Regions from separate parts of the Rothia sp. CCM 9418 genome, predicted to be linked through region 1. Evidence: predicted binding sites of a transcription regulator. Region 1 holds the regulator's gene; the other holds the start of a gene.
The links. The regulator LexA, encoded in region 1, represses DNA repair genes until DNA is damaged. The targets are predictions, from matches to a motif close to TCGAACANNTGTTCGA.

Region 1 (8,304 bases):
GAACCAACCTCGACCAAATCGTCTGCCATGCGCTCTAGCAACCGCACACCCATCTCGGGGCGCTGCTGTTCACGACCACGGAATTGAATCATCGCCTTGACTTTGTCACCACCAGATAGGAAACGACGAGCGTGCCCTACCTTGGTTTCATAGTCATGAGTATCAATTTTGAGACGGAAACGGATTTCCTTCAAAGAAGCGTTAACTTGCTTCTTTCGGGATTCACGTGCTTTAACTGCGGCTTCGTACTTGTACTTACCGAAGTCCATGAGCTTACATACAGGCGGTTTCGCTGATGGTGCAACCTCTACAAGGTCCAAATCAGATTCTTGTGCAAGACGTAAAGCATCTTCAACACGAACAATGCCTACCTGCTCGCCGCCTGGCCCAACGAGGCGGACCTCTGGGACACGAATACGTTCATTAATGCGTGGATCGCTAATGAGTAGCTCCTGTTAGCTCAGTGGGTTTCCCCGTGAATAATAATCAGTACATAAAAGATATAAAAAACACCTTCGATGCACAGCAAACGAAGGTGTACTTCTTCAGTTTTCATTCTCATGAAAACCTACGAATAACCCGTCAACCTAATCATATGGATGAATGTGGCTGAAGCAGGTGGGAGTAACCTCCGCTTGCAAACTGTGTATAGTCTACCGGCTTTACGAACGCATTTCAACGTCAAACACAAAGATACTCACAAGATAGGTCACATTACCGGACCAGTGAACTTCTCCCCTGGACCTTGCCCCGGCGCATCAGGAATCATCGACGCTTCACGAAAAGCCAACTGCAAAGTTCGCAAGCCATCACGCAACGGAGCTGCATGCTGAGAACCAATTTCGGGAGCCGCCGCCGTCACCAACCCAGCAAGAGCCGTAATCAATTTACGAGCCTCATCAAGGTCTTTGAGGTTTTGAGAATCCTCCCCTTCCGCTAAACCACATTTAACAGCAGCAGCGCTCATCAAATGCACCGCAGCGGTCGTCATAATTTCCACAGCAGGAACCTCAGCAATATCACGCACCTGCTCCTGAACTTTTTTCTGTTCCTCATCGAACGAATACTGATTAGACATAAATCCTCATCTCTACCTAAAAATCATTAACCTCATGACGAAGAGACCATCGACAAGACTAACTGCACCGAGTCTACCCGCTGACCCACTAATTCATCTGACGCCAAACGCCGCTGAAATTCCTCAACCACAACATTCAACTCAGATTGAGTCAAACCAGGAACTAACTCCACCACAATTTTAAGCTCTGGTCCGGCACCACCGCCAGAGAGCAATTGCCCTTCAGCACTCTGAGACACAACACCATCACCAGCTACAGTACGGACACGAACAATACCACTGCCAGCAGGAATCAATTCATTAAGCGCACGCTCCACCATCTCATCACGATAAGAAGGAGCCCACGACTCGCCCTTAGCTAACGCCCACAACGCGGGACGACGCACAACAAACGTTAAGGACTCCCCCGGATCAACCACAAGTAGCTGCTGCCCATCTTCTACCGCAGAAAGAGCAGTTTTTCTCATCGAAGCAGCAACCGGACGAGCATCAGGGTGCCATCGTTGCAACGCTTTCACATCAGTAAAAACAGGAAGAGCCTTCCGACCGTCAGGAGCCTGAATGCTCACCAACGCCATATCTGCTTCTTTATCGGCAACGAGACCTTCATCAGTAACAACAGAATGAGATACCTCAGCAACAACAGGAACAAAAACTCGACACTGGCTTAGAGCACGAACAACATCTTCTTCCCGACAAGAACCAGAAACGAACTTCTCAAAAACCTCGGCAATAACAGCATCACGAGCACCATCATCCTCAGAAAATTGATGACGGTGACTCGTTCCTTCACCTAAATTTCGACCCTTCCAAGGTTGCCCACCAGTATCAGTTTCGCCCCCAGCACTGTTGAGCTGAGCCTGAATATGAGCGGGCAAAGAACGCGACGCAGAAGCTCCCGCAGAGTGACTATTACTCATTATTTTTCGGCGTTTTCTTCCGAGTAACCAGCAACCTCAAGAGCCTGCTCTAAAGTAAATTTTCCAGCGTAAAGAGCCTTACCCATAATGGCCCCCTCAACACCATAGGGAACTAGCTCACGCAAAGCACGGATGTCTTCGAGAGTTGAAATTCCGCCAGAGGCAACCACCGGCTTATCGGTTTTTTGCGCGACCTCTTTAAGAAGCTCAAGATTTGGTCCAGTCAAAGTTCCGTCTTTGGTTACGTCGGTGAGCACATAACGAGCGCAACCGTCAGCTTCTAAGCGTTCTAGAACATCCCACAGGTTACCGCCATCTTTAGTCCAACCACGAGCAGCTAAAGTTGTTCCACGCACGTCAAGACCAACAGCAATTTTCTCGCCATGTTCTGCAATCACTTTTCGAGTCCATTGCGGATTTTCGAGAGCGGCAGTACCCAAATTAATGCGAGCAGGGTTCAACGATAATGCCCGTTCTAGAGACTCATCGTCACGAATACCACCAGACATTTCAATATTAATATCGAGGTGTTCAGCAACAGAGGTCAGCACCTCGATGTTGTGGCCTCTGCCAAAAGCTGCATCTAAGTCAACGAGGTGAAGCCAACGCGCACCAGCATTCTGCCAAGCAAGAGCAGCCTCTACGGGATCCCCGTACCCAGTCTCCGATCCGGCTTCGCCTTGTACCAATCGTACAGCTTGCCCGTTCGCAACATCTACTGCGGGAAGAAGTTCTAAAAGAGTTGTCATCACACATTCCTTAAAAGTAAAAGTTTAGTTGTAGGCGAAGAGGACGTATCCCCCGTAGCCCATAAAAAGTAAAGCTACACAGAGCATGGCCAGCTGAACGATAAGAGGAAGTTTTTGTTGCCGAAAAGAAATTGCGCCACCGAGACAAAAAGCCCCTACTAGCATCAATAAGCTTCCTGAGAGAAAAGGGCTCATTATCTGTCCTTTCCTGCTGGGATAATCCGCCCTGTACGAGGTAAAGAATTAATCCAGTTCTGCAAGAGACGAATACCAGCCTGAGCAGATTTTTCTGGATGAAATTGTGTTGCGCTCAACGGGCCGTTTTCTACAGCAGCAATAAAAGGCACTCCGTGGGTAGACCAAGTGACTTGTGGAGGTAGCATTGCTTCATTATTTTGATCGAAGGACCATTCTTGCACCGCGTAGGAGTGCACAAAGTAGAAGCGTTCGTTTTCGATTCCGTCAAAGAGCACTGACCCTTCGGGGGCAGAGACAGTGTTCCACCCCATATGAGGGATAACCTCCGCGCGAAGTTTTTCTACTGTCCCAGGCCACTCTCCCATACCCTCAGAGACGACGCCGTGTTCGTTTCCCTGTTCAAAGAACACCTGTAATCCAACGCAGATACCAAGAACAGGACGACCGCCAGCAATGCGCCGGCCAATCATACGAAGCGCATCAATCTTTTTGAGGCTCGTCATCACCGCATCAAATGCGCCGACTCCTGGAACGACTAGACCGTCTGCTCCAAGCACATCAGATTCTTGGCGAGAAAGAATCACGTCAGCTCCAGCTTGTTCTAAAGCGCGCACAGCAGAACGGACGTTGCCAGCACCATAATCTAAAACAACAACAACTGGTTTATTCTGCGATGATTGAACAGCTGCATTCATCATCAAAGTGCTCCTTTAGTTGAGGGAATACCAGAATGACGGGGGTCAGGTTCAACCGCTTGACGCAACGCACGTGCGAGGGCTTTGAATTGAGCTTCTGCAATATGGTGAGGATCTCGCCCTCCTAATAACGTCATGTGTAGGCAGATTCCAGCATGATAAGCGATAGCTTCAAGAACGTGGCGAACCATCGAGCCGGTAAAGTGCCCACCAATGAGGTGGAATTCGTAGCCTTCTGGTTCTCCCGTATGTACAAGGTATGGGCGCCCTGAGATATCAACGACGCACTGAGCTAAAGCTTCGTCGAGGGGAACTGTTGCTTGCCCAAAACGACGGATACCAGCTTTATTACCGAGAGCTTCACGAATCACCTCACCGAGCACAATGCCGGTATCTTCGACGGTGTGATGTACGTCGATGTGGGTATCGCCGCTGCATTTGATGGTCATGTCAATCAGGGAATGTTTCGCAAGAGCTGTGAGCATATGGTCATAAAAAGGCACGCTGGTGTCGATATCAGAACGTCCCTCGCCGTCTAGGTTAATCTCAATAAAGACAGAGGACTCACTCGTAGTACGTTCTAATCTGGCGGTACGGGGGCCAATTCCTGTAGTGCTTGCTGGCATTGGTTACCTATATATTCTGGGTTTATATGATGTACACGTAAGGTATCTGTTGATAGTAAGGAGCAGATACTTTGTCTTGGCGACTCTTGATGAGAAAAGTTCTGTTATAAGAATCATCTCATGTTGATGTTAGCAAGAGGCTGGTAGTTCTCCGGAATGTTCCAAATACTTCTTAAGGCTTTCAAGGAAAGCTGTTGTTTCTGATGCTGTTCCGGCAGTGACGCGTAGATGTCCGGCGATACCGTTATCTCGTACTAGAATGCCATCGTTTAGAAGCCATTGCCATGCTTCTTTTTCGTCGCGTAAGCCTGAGAAAAAGATGAAATTAGAATCTGATACAGCTGGATGTAAACCGTATTCTTTGAGAGTTTTTACAATACGGTCACGTTGGGTTCTAATATCTTGTACGTTAGCGAGCAGTCCTTCTCGATGGCGTAAGGCTGCTATTGCGACAGCCTGTGTGACGCTGGATAGATGGTACGGTAAGCGAACAAGACGCACCGCATCAGCAATCGCGGGGTCTGCGGCAAAATATCCTAACCGAGCTCCGGCAAAAGCAAAGGCTTTACTCATGGTACGGCTTACGACCAGTCGAGGGCGGTTTGGCAGAAGAGTTAGCGCATGAGCAGAGGTATCTTGAGCGAATTCAGCGTAGGCTTCGTCCACGATGGTGATACCCTCGTGCTCTTGCATTGCTTCGTAGACAGCTTCAATAACGCCTAGCCCAAGCCCTGTTCCTGTTGGGTTATTAGGAGAACATAAAACAACGATATTTGGTCGATGTTTTTGAATTTGGGTGACAGCAGATGTTGCATCGAGAGAAAAATCGGGTGCGCGTTTTCCCGCGATGAAGCGAGTGTTTGTTCCATCAGCTAAGAGAGGGTACATCGAATAGGTAGGGACGAAGCTCATCACGCTTCGTCCTGGCCCACCAAAGACTTGGAATAACTGTTGCAATACTTCATTAGAACCGTTAGCAGCCCAAATATTTTCGGGTTTAAGTCCGTGTCCTAGATAGTCGGCGAGTTCTTCACGAAGAGCCGTAAACTCCCTATCGGGGTAACGATTCAGGGTACGCGCTACCGTTGCTATTTCTGCGGTAATTGCGTCAATAACTTCTTGAGGCATTGGGTGCGTATTTTCGTTGACGTTGAGAGTAATAGGAACGTCAATCATCGGAGCACCATAGGGAGAGCGCCCTCGTAAGTCGTCACGAATAGGTAATACTGAAAGGGGGTCTAATGCTTCATTCACTCCTACAGTCTATCGAGAACAGATAGTCATCGCACATTCTTCTCGCAAGTTCTCAAGACGAGTAGATAGGCACTTCGAGCTTTTGCCCAATATCTAGGGATGTTGATGATAAATCGTTAATTTGTATGATGTGAAGCAAAACGTCACGAACATCCATACCTGCAGAATGTTCTTCAGCAATACTCCATAAAGTATCACCGTATCCAACCGTGACTTGTTCGGTCACTTGTTGCAACTCTTGCGTTGTTGAAGCATGAGCAGTATTTGCAACGTAGAAACAAGCTAATAGAGTCAAGATCGCAATGAAAAAACAAGCCACGCCTATTAGAAAGGAAATGCGATAGTTACCCCAATAAACTCGTGAGGTGTTCTGTGGCATTGAACGTGAAGAGGCTACGACACGTACAGGTGCTGAACCTTTGAAAGACAGAACGTTTGACATATTTCCTCCTGATAGCAATAGAGCTATATATCGAATATTCACCCTGAATAAATCGAAACTATGTTCTATATAGTACATATGTTCTATCAGAAAATTCGAATATAGTCGAGAAAAACTAGAACAAATGTTTGAACTTTTTCGATACGTGCCATACTCTTGTCCTAACACTGTTTATTGGCAGGTAGTGTTTAACGACTTTTAAAATCCCCTATCTCAGCAATGGCTAGGGATGCTACGCCAGAACATCATTAGACAGGCCCCTCAACATGGACAAAGGAACGCCGTGAGCGATAACACATACTCCAGCGCTACTATTGCGCCACAATCTGGCAGAAAACCTCTCAGTTCACGTCAACAACACATCTTGACTGCCATCTCTGAAGCTATAGACACCCACGGTTACCCCCCTTCAATGCGAGAAATTGGAGATATCGTAGGTCTCGCATCCTTATCATCAGTAACACACCAGCTCTCACAACTAGAAAAACTAGGCTACATCCGGCGAGACCCCAAACGCCCACGAGCCATCGAAATACTCGCAGAAGAACAAGAAACGACTGAAGAAAAAAGCACCGAATCGGTCATCGTTCAGTTACCAACACCTCAACACAACAGCGAAGATTTTGCGGTAGTACCCCTCGTTGGAAGAATTGCCGCAGGCGGTCCCATCACCGCAGAACAATCCGTCGAAGACGTCATGACATTGCCACGCCAAATTGTTGGCAACGGAGACTTATTCATGCTCCATGTCAAAGGAGACTCCATGATTGACGCAGCAATCTGTGACGGAGACTGGGTTGTCGTCCGCGCACAACAAACCGCAAATAATGGAGATATCGTTGCAGCACTCCTCGAAGACGAAGCAACCGTCAAAACTTTCCGCCAACGCGACGGACACACCTGGCTACTACCACAAAACACCCGATACGAACCCATACTCGGCGATAACGCCACCATCATGGGCAAAGTCGTATCAGTATTACGAAGTCTCTAATACCAAAACCACATAAAAAATATTGGGTGTATTCCTGCCTCTAACAGGAACACACCCAATATTTTTATGCGCTAACTCACTTGTGTATGCAAGCGATGCAAAGCGCCACATACAACATCAGTTCTTGTAGTCTTCCAAAAAGGAGGCAAAGCACTCATCAAATATCCAGAATACCGTTGAGTAGCCAACCTAGAATCAAGAACAGCAACCACACCACGATCATCACTAGAACGAATCAAACGCCCCACACCCTGAGCCATACGAACAGCCGCATATGACGCAGAAACACTCATAAAACCGTTACCACCACGAGAAGCAACAGACCGAGTACGAGCCTGCATCAAAGGATCGTTAGGACGAGGGAACGGAATACGATCAATCAGTACCAGACGGCAAGAATCCCCCGGCACATCAACACCCTGCCACAAACTCATCGTCCCAAAAAGACACGAATCTCTATCCTCAGAAAATTCCTTCACCAAAGAGCCAAGCGAAGACTCCCCCTGCACCAGAACAGAAACATCGGTATGTTCACGAAGATACTCTGCCGCATCCTCAGCCGCACGCCTCGAAGAAAAAAGCCCCAAAGCACCACCGTTAGAAGCCTCTACCAGCTCACACATACGCTCTAATTGAGCAGTAGAAATCCCCTGAGATGGTTTAGCAATATCAGCAGCAACATACAGCAGACCTTGTTTAGGGTAATCAAAAGGAGAACCAACATCTAGCCCCTCCCATCGAGGAGCACCTGCACCGCTCAGCCCCAAAGAATGAGCAACCACATCAAAAGATTCCCCCAACTTTAACGTTGCAGAGGTCAGCACCACCGTCCGCCCGTCAAAAAGTCCTTCACGTAGCTGCATCGCAACCGATAAGGGAGCAATATACAACGTTGCGGGGTCATCATCAGAAGCAGGAGCATAACCACGCCCAGCTTCCCACAACTGTGGACGAGATAGCCACACCACCTCATGATGCTCGTCAGCGCCCAATAACCGTTCAGCTATCTCTAATAACTCCGAAAGGGCACTACGCGCTAACTGACGTGGTGCATCACTATCTTTAGAATCACTTTTCGTATCAGATAATGCTACACGTGCAGCTTCACGCACCAACTCCACAGAATGAGCAATACTCTCCGTCAAGCCACGAGGTAAAAGCTCTGCAGCAACGCCACGTAAAGACGTTTCTAAAGCGCTACCAGCATGCTCTAAAGGATCAGAACTAGCTTTCGTGTGTTTACGTACCAAACGAGCAGCCGAATATACCATTCCGGCAGAAAGAGACCCCGTCACAGCACCCGTCACGCGGTCTGCCAACTCATGTGCCTCATCAATAACAACAACCT
Region 2 (8,304 bases), on a different contig from region 1:
AACGGTCTCTAACAGCTCACGGCGCTCTGCACGCGGAGAGCTCGTAATCCGCACCGACGAACCACGACATTGAGAAAGCCATTGCTCTAAACGGCTCTGATTCTCAGGAAGAACCGGAACAACAATATGAGGAGGAATCTCAAACTCATTTCGTTCTTGGTCATCATGCTCTCCTGATTCCCCCAACACATATTCTCCATAGACTTGCATCAAGAGCTTCTCTATTAAGGCAGCGTCCTCTTCTTCACCAGAGCGTTCAACAATCCACCCGCGCTGAGCACGGATCTTGCCCGCACGAACAAAAAATACTTGAATCGCAATCTCTAACTCATTACCTGCATAAGCAAAAAAATCGGCGTGAGTACTATCAGCAAGAACAACCGTATTCCGTTCAAAAACCTTCTCTAATGCTAGAAGGTCATCACGCAAACCAGCAGCTTTCTCAAAATCTAGTTCAGCGGCAGCCGCCTTCATCTGCTGTTTTAGCTCAGCTATAAACTTCTCAGAACCACCACTCATAAAACGGCATAGCTGCTGCGCTAATTCATAGTGCTCCTCTTCAGAGATACGACCAATACACGGCGCTGAGCACTTGTTGATATATCCCAGAAGACACGAACGTCCTGTTTTTTGAGCACGACGAAACACACCAGCAGAACAGGTACGCAATGGAAATACTTTTAGTAGAGTCTCCAAGGTCTCTCGGATAGCCCAAACCTGTGTATACGGACCGAAATATCGGACACCTTTCTTCTTCTCTCCGCGCATAATCTGCACACGAGGGAAAGCATCTTTCATCGTAATCGCAAGATACGGGTATGTTTTATCGTCACGAAAAACGATGTTATATCGTGGCTTATATTCTTTAATCCAAGTGTACTCTAATTGAAGTGAATCAATCTCATTCTTAACAACAGTCCACTCCACCGAAGCAGCAGCATGCACCATCGCATAAGTTTTAGGGCTTAACGCTGAGACCTGCTGAAAATACGAGTTCAGGCGATTGCGAAGGTTTTTAGCCTTTCCAACATAGATTACTCTGCCGTGTTCATCACGAAAACGATAAACCCCCGGCGAGGTAGGTATCTGCCCCGATGCAGGACGATAACTTGCTGGATCTGCCACACGTAACCTTTCTCTACGATAGCCTTAAACTTTTCCTCCATCGCGAGACGCTGAAGGCGAAACGTTATAAACATTTTCTCGAGCTTGTCCCGAAAGCTGAGCAATTTCATCCATGATTTTATCGGTTGTTTCTCGACGCATCTTCCCACTCATTTTTTCACCAGTGCGAGGAAAATATAACGGTTTTCCCACACGCACAGTAAAACGTCGAGGATAAACCATCATCGAGCCCTGTTTCTGAAGGCGATTAGTACCAATTAGACCAATAGGGATAACCGGAGCACCTGTCATATGCGCTAACCATGCCACACCAATTTTTCCACGATATAAACGTCCGTCTAAAGAACGTGTACCTTCCGGATAAATACCAAATACGCGATCTTCTTCTAATACCTCTAAGGCGCGCGCTAAGGCTTTCATCGATTCTGAACGATCAGAACGATTCACCGGAATAATATCAATGACTTCAAATAGCTTCTTCATGATTTTCCCGCGTATCCCCGGAGTGTTAACGTATTCTGATTTTGCCAGAAACGCCACTCTCCGAGGCATGAGAGCTGAAATAATCACGGAGTCCAAAAAAGCTAAATGGTTAGAAGCCACAATCACAGGCCCACGCTCAGGAAAGTTCTCTAATCCTGTCACCCGTGCGCGAAATACAGTTCTTAAAAGAAAAGTAATGGTCTTTTGAGTGTTCTGATATAGTCGCATCAGCTTCCCTCCACGATGTTTAGAGATTTGTTATCAACATCCCAAGACATCATATTTTCCATAGTCAGTTAGAAGAATCATAGCAACCGTAAGCTCACCTTATGCGTACATAACGTAGCATGGCCATTGAAAATCAATCTCAGATATTTTGGTAACACACCCGAGAAGGTCAGTTCAACAATTCTGCTAAGAAAGCGCCGGTATGAGAACCCTCAACCGTACTAATTTTTTCGGGAGTACCTTCTGCAATCACAGTTCCGCCACCGCTACCACCTTCAGGACCCATATCAATCACCCAGTCAGCAGATTTAATAACGTCAAGATTATGTTCAATAGTGATGACAGAGTTTCCTTTATCAACAAGCCCCTGAAGTACATGTAGTAGCTTTCGGATGTCTTCAAAGTGCAGACCCGTTGTTGGCTCATCAAGAACATAGATAGAACGCCCATTAGAACGTTTCTGCAATTCAGATGCGAGTTTAACACGCTGAGCTTCTCCACCCGACAATGTTGTAGCAGGCTGCCCTAACCGAATATAGCCTAAGCCCACATCAACCAAAGTATTCAGATGGCGGGCAATGGGAGAAAAAGCGGCAAAGAATTCAGCAGCCTCTTCAACCGGCATTTCAAGAACGTCAGCGATACTCTTACCTTTGTACAAGACCGCTAAGGTCTCGCGGTTATATCGTTTGCCGTGGCAGGTTTCGCACGGAACATACACATCTGGCAAGAAGTTCATCTCAATTTTAAGAGTTCCATCGCCAGAACAGTCCTCGCATCGTCCACCCTTGACGTTAAACGAAAAACGGCCAGGAAGATAACCACGTATTTTTGCTTCTTGAGTCTCAGCAAAAAGTTTACGAATATGGTCAAAAACCCCAGTATATGTTGCAGGGTTAGAACGAGGCGTACGACCAATGGGAGATTGGTCCACGTGAATAATCTTATCGAGATGTTCAGAACCAACAATTTTTGTATGACGTCCAGGCACTTGCTTAGCTCCGTTAAGTTTCTGAGCTAATGCCGTGTAAAGAATGTCATTGACCAAGGTGGATTTACCTGAACCAGAAACACCCGTCACCGCGGTTAAAACACCGAGAGGGAACGAAACATCAATATTTTTGAGGTTGTTTTCGCGTGCTCCGCATACCTTGAGCATACGTTTTTTATCAATGGCACGACGATCCTTGGGAATATCAATGACACGACGCTTTGCCATATAGTCGCCAGTCAGCGATTTTGTATTGTTGAGCAGCTCCTCATAGGTTCCAGAATGAACGACTCGCCCACCATGTTCACCAGCACCAGGACCAACATCCACAATCCAGTCCGCTTCTTTCATGGTGTCTTCATCATGTTCTACCACGATGAGAGTGTTTCCCATGTCCCGCAATTTTGTTAACGTCTCAATTAAACGTCGATTATCTCTTTGGTGAAGCCCAATAGAAGGCTCATCTAAAACATAAAGAACACCAACAAGGCCAGAGCCTATTTGAGTGGCCAGACGAATACGCTGCGCTTCACCGCCTGAGAGCGTAGACGCAGCACGCCCTAATGTCAGATAGTCTAGTCCCACATCAAGTAAGAACTGCAAACGCGCGTCAATCTCTTTGAGTACGAGGTCGGCGATGTGCGCTTCACGTTCGCTCAAAGAAAGTGAACGCATGAACTCAAGAGCCTCTCGTAGCGGCATCTCCGTAATATCGGCGATGGAAGCTCCGCCTACAGTGACCGCCAGTATCGTGCGGTTGAGACGTGCTCCCCCACAGGTAGAGCACGCAACGTTACGCATATATTGTTCGTAACGGTCTTTAGACCATTCAGATTCGGTTTCTTCGTGTTTACGTTTAATGTATGCGTAGACGCCTTCAAAACCAGAGGTATAGCGTCGTTCACGTCCAAACCGATTTCGATACGAGACAGTAACCTTATAATCTTTACCGTTAAGAATGCTCTGACGAATCTTTGCGGGAAGTTTATTCCATGGAGTATCAAGGCTGAAGTCAAGTTCCTGTGCAAGGCCTTCTAGCAAACGTATCCAGTATTCGGAGGTTGCTTTACCTTGTGACCACGGAGCAATTGCACCTTCACGAATCGTTGCTTGAGGATTAGGGATAATCAGGTCTTCATCGACTTCGAGAGTAAACCCAATACCGTCACAAGCAGAACACGCACCAAATGGGGAGTTGAAGGAGAACACACGCGGTTCAATTTCTTCCATTTGCACAGGATGATTTTGAGGGCATGCTAAATGTTCGCTAAAACGTCGTGTACGTGTCGGTGAGTTTTCATCTTCATCGACAAAGTCAATGAGCACGTTTCCTTCGCTCAGTTTAAGAGCGGTTTCGATGGAGTCTGTGAGACGTTGTTGGATGCTGTCTTTAATGACAAGACGATCTACGACAACCTCAATAGTGTGTTTATATTGTTTAGCGAGTTTTGGTGGGTCAGAAAGTTGAATGTTCTCTCCGTCGACGCGAGCGCGAGAAAAACCTTGTGCAGAGAGTTCTAGGAAGAGGTCGACGAATTCTCCTTTACGTGCTGAGACGACGGGAGATAGCACTTGAAAACGGGTTTTCTCGGGTAGTGCCATGAGCTGATCGACGATTTGTTGAGGGCTCTGTTGTGAGATTTCTTCTCCACATTCGGGGCAATGCGGGTGTCCGATACGTGCCCAGAGAAGGCGCATATAGTCGTAGATTTCGGTGATAGTTCCGACGGTAGAGCGAGGGTTTTTTGAGGTAGACTTCTGGTCGATGGAAACTGCTGGCGATAGGCCCTCAATAAAATCTACGTCAGGTTTATCTACTTGTCCGAGGAACATTCGTGCATAGGCTGAAAGGGATTCTACGTAGCGGCGTTGCCCTTCAGCGAAGATGGTATCGAACGCTAGTGAAGATTTTCCGGAGCCGGAGAGTCCGGTGAAAACGACCATGGAGTTTCTTGGTATAACGAGGTCTACATTTTTGAGGTTGTTTTCTCGTGCACCTTGAACGTGGATATGTTCTTGGTTTTGTTGATGTGCAGTTGTCTCTGCCATAGTGTTCCTCAGTCTTAAAACTATCTATGTGTTCGAAGATATATTCTAAGTGTTTTCTGGTGCTTTGACTACTCTACGTTGCAAGGGGTGCAAAAGTTTGACGCATATAACTTCACTCATGGGGATTCTTTTTCGTCTAGGATGCTGGGGTTTTAGTTTGGAGCGGTTAGTGTCTTGGTCTGTCATAGAGCTTCTGGTAGAGCAAGTTTTCCAAGTAGACTACATACCATGACAGATTCTCTCGGTACTCTTCTTTTTTCGACTGATGATATAACGATTCGTTCGTTGTCCGTCTCGCAGATGGAAAATAATGTTTATCTACTCACCGATATTCGTAGTGGTGAGCAGGTCATGATTGATGCTGCAGCAGATGCTGAACGTCTATGTTCTTTTGCCCGTGACGTTGCATGCCATGATGTTTTAGATGGTGGCGGTTCGGCAAGGATTACGACTATTTTTACAACCCACGGGCATTGGGATCATATCCGCGCTTTAGAAGCTGTTGCTGAGAGCTCTGGTGCAAAAACGTATGCTGGGGCAGCAGATATTCAGGCTATTGAGTCCCAAGAAAATTATCGGGTACATCACGAGCTTCATGGTCAAGAGCGTTTTGAGTATTCTTCGTATCGTTTAGAAACCATTTCTTTAGTAGGTCATACCCCTGGTTCTATTGCATGTGTTCTCACGGCTGAGGGTCTTCCGACAGTTATTTTCTCTGGCGATTCTCTCTTCCCTGGTGGAGTTGGTAAAACAGATTCTCCAGAAGATTTTTGTTCTCTCTTCCATGATGTCACCACAAAATTATTTGATGTTTTTCCGGATGACACGGTGGTTCTTCCAGGTCATGGGAAGGGCACGACGTTAGGTCAGGAGCGTCCGTCTCTAGAGCAGTGGAAAGAGCGCGGCTGGTAGTCAAACACACTATGTTGTACAAATAGCTGGTGGTGGAGAACCTTGCAAGGTTCTCCACCACCAGCTATTTGTCGTGATAGGAGTACAAACTGTTGGTTTAGAACAGTCCAGTAATTTTTCCTTCTGCGTCAAAACCGATGCGCTCAGCTGCTGGAGATTTAGCTAGCCCGGGCATGGTGCGCATGGTGCCACAAATGGCGTAAACGTATCCGGCCCCCGCTGCCAGACGCACTTCGCGTACGGGCATAGTCCAACCTGTAGGTGCGCCTTTGAGTTTGGGGTCAGAAGATATTGAAAGGTGTGTTTTGGCGATAACAACCGGAAGTTTCCCGTAACCAAGCTCTTCAAAACGACGTAATTGTTTTCGAGCAGATGCACTCAGCTCAATATCGTCTGCGCCATATACGTTGACAGCAACTTTTTGAATCTTTTCAGCGAGGGAGTCGTTGTCATTGTAGGTGTAGGTGAGCTCATGCGATTCTTCACATGCTTGAACGACTGCTTCTGCAAGTTCTACAGTCCCTCGTCCACCTTCAGCAACGCCACGATGGATAGCAACACGGGCACCTGATTCTTCGGCGATACGCGCAATCACCTCATGCTCTGAAGGGTAATCACTAGGGAAAGCGTTGATGGCAACGACAGGTTGTACTCCGAAGCTGCGAACGATATCTAAATGTTTTTTGAGGTTTGCTGCGCCAGCTTCTACATCGTGTGGGCTCTCTTCCAGAAGCTCTGGTGGAAGAGGTTTGCCCGGTGTGATGGTGTATCGTCCAGAATGAGATTTGAGTGAACGTACAGTCACAACAAGAACTGCTGCATCAGGTTTAAGACCTGATACACGGCATTTGACGTTGAAGAAGCGTTCTGCCCCCATATCTGCACCGAAGCCAGCTTCTGTAATCACGTAATCCGCGTGTTCAAGCCCAACATAGTCGGCAAGGATTGAGGAGTTTCCTGTGGCGATATTACCAAAGGGGCCTGCGTGAATCAGTGCGGGAGTATGTTCAAGGGTTTGCATGAGGTTGGGGTGTATCGCGTCAGAAAGAATAACGGCGAGCGCACCGTCTGCTTTGAGGTCTTTGGCGGTAACGGGCTCACCTTCATGAGTGTATCCGATGACGATACGGCCAAGGCGTTCTTGGAGGTCCTGCTGAGATTTTGCGAGAGAAAGAATCACCATGATTTCGCTGGCGGAAGTAATATCGAAGCCGGTTTCTCGAGGGACTCCGTCCATTCTCTCGCCAAGCCCGATGACGACGTTGCGTAAGGAGCGGTCGTTGATGTCGAGAACTCGACGCCATGAGATACTTCGGGAGTCGATGCCTAGCTCATTGCCGTGATGCAGGTGGTTATCAATCATGGCTGCGAGCATGTTATGTGCGGCTGTTACCGCATGGAAATCTCCGGTGAGGTGAAGGTTTAGCTTTTCCATGGGGACAATCTGAGAGTATCCGCCACCGGCTGCGCCTCCTTTGATACCGAACGTAGGTCCCATGGAGGGCTGTCGTAGGGTGAGCATTGCACTCTTACCAATCTGTCCCATTCCTTGAGCTAGTGAGACAGAGGTTGCGGTTTTCCCTTCACCAAGTGGGGTCGGTGTTACGGCAGTAACAACAATATATTTGGAATTGCGGGCTTGTGCGGTGTGCGCATTAGTTGTTTCGTCTAGAAGAACTTTTGCTACGTACTTTCCATAATTTTCGAGGCGGTCTTCGTTGATGCCTGCTTGTTGAGCAATCTCGTTAATTGGTTTGAGGGTTGCTTGCTGTGCGATTTCTAGGTCGCTAGGAAATGGTTGTGCCATGAGGTGTTCCTTCTCTGTTGAGAGTTTTTCTCGTCTCCTATCTTATGTTGAACATGACCTAAAACACTATGGTTCGTGAAGAACTTTTTGGCGTTGTACCGTTCAAGCTTGACGCAAAATCTCTTCGGTCTCACCTATGTCGGCGATACTGCCGTTTTCTAAAAGCACTGCCCGTTGGGCAAGGCTCGTAATACGTGCATCGTGGCTAATAATGATAACCGTTCGGTCTTTAAAGATAGCGTTCAGGCTCTGACGTGCTTGTTCTAGCTCTAAGGCAGTTGTTGATTCGTCCAAAATCACAGCATGTGGATTAGCTAAAACGATACGAGCTAAAGCAATATGCTGTATCTGCTGTTCGCTGAGGGTTACCGCGTTGTCGGCGGAGTGCTCTCCCCCAACTCGGGTGTGTAATCCGTCATTGAAGTGGTGAATCCATGAGGCACCAACAGCTTCAAGGGCGTGATACATTTCAGCCTCTGACGCCTGAGTACAGACCATATTAAGGTTTTCTGCAATAGTTCCAAGGAACAGGTGAGCTTCTTGGGTGCAAATTAGTAGTCGGGGGCGACCGTCTGCGGCCGGTGTGGTGGGGTATCGCCCGTCGCCTACTCGTTCGCCCAGAACAGCAATCTGCCCGGAAGATGCTGTCAACGACCCAGCGATTAGCCGTGCGAGAGTTGTTTTACCAGAACCAGAACGTCCAATGAGA

Region 2: uvrA (excinuclease ABC subunit UvrA) is a predicted target of LexA. The motif match lies at 4,909-4,924, and genes of this name have one in related genera.

What each region holds. Positions count from the first base shown of each region.
Region 1 covers NZ_JBLXXX010000004.1:295,377-303,680, reverse strand. Annotated here, with positions in the region: gene infC (translation initiation factor IF-3) at 1-416, opposite strand, end outside; gene ACN083_RS07455 (DUF1844 domain-containing protein) at 710-1,078, opposite strand; gene ACN083_RS07450 (SseB family protein) at 1,111-1,998, opposite strand; gene priA (bifunctional 1-(5-phosphoribosyl)-5-((5-phosphoribosylamino)methylideneamino)imidazole-4-carboxamide isomerase/phosphoribosylanthranilate isomerase PriA) at 1,998-2,747, opposite strand; gene ACN083_RS07440 (hypothetical protein) at 2,772-2,942, opposite strand; gene hisH (imidazole glycerol phosphate synthase subunit HisH) at 2,942-3,640, opposite strand; gene hisB (imidazoleglycerol-phosphate dehydratase HisB) at 3,643-4,266, opposite strand; gene ACN083_RS07425 (histidinol-phosphate transaminase) at 4,396-5,520, opposite strand; gene ACN083_RS07420 (LysM peptidoglycan-binding domain-containing protein) at 5,573-5,962, opposite strand; gene lexA (transcriptional repressor LexA) at 6,246-6,956, shown strand; gene ACN083_RS07410 (ATP-dependent DNA helicase) at 7,028-8,304, opposite strand, start outside.
Region 2 covers NZ_JBLXXX010000003.1:137,400-145,703, forward strand. Annotated here, with positions in the region: gene uvrC (excinuclease ABC subunit UvrC) at 1-1,125, opposite strand, end outside; gene ACN083_RS05205 (lysophospholipid acyltransferase family protein) at 1,150-1,836, opposite strand; gene uvrA (excinuclease ABC subunit UvrA) at 2,006-4,876, opposite strand; gene ACN083_RS05215 (MBL fold metallo-hydrolase) at 5,105-5,788, shown strand; gene ACN083_RS05220 (formate--tetrahydrofolate ligase) at 5,886-7,595, opposite strand; gene ACN083_RS05225 (ABC transporter ATP-binding protein) at 7,698-8,304, opposite strand, start outside.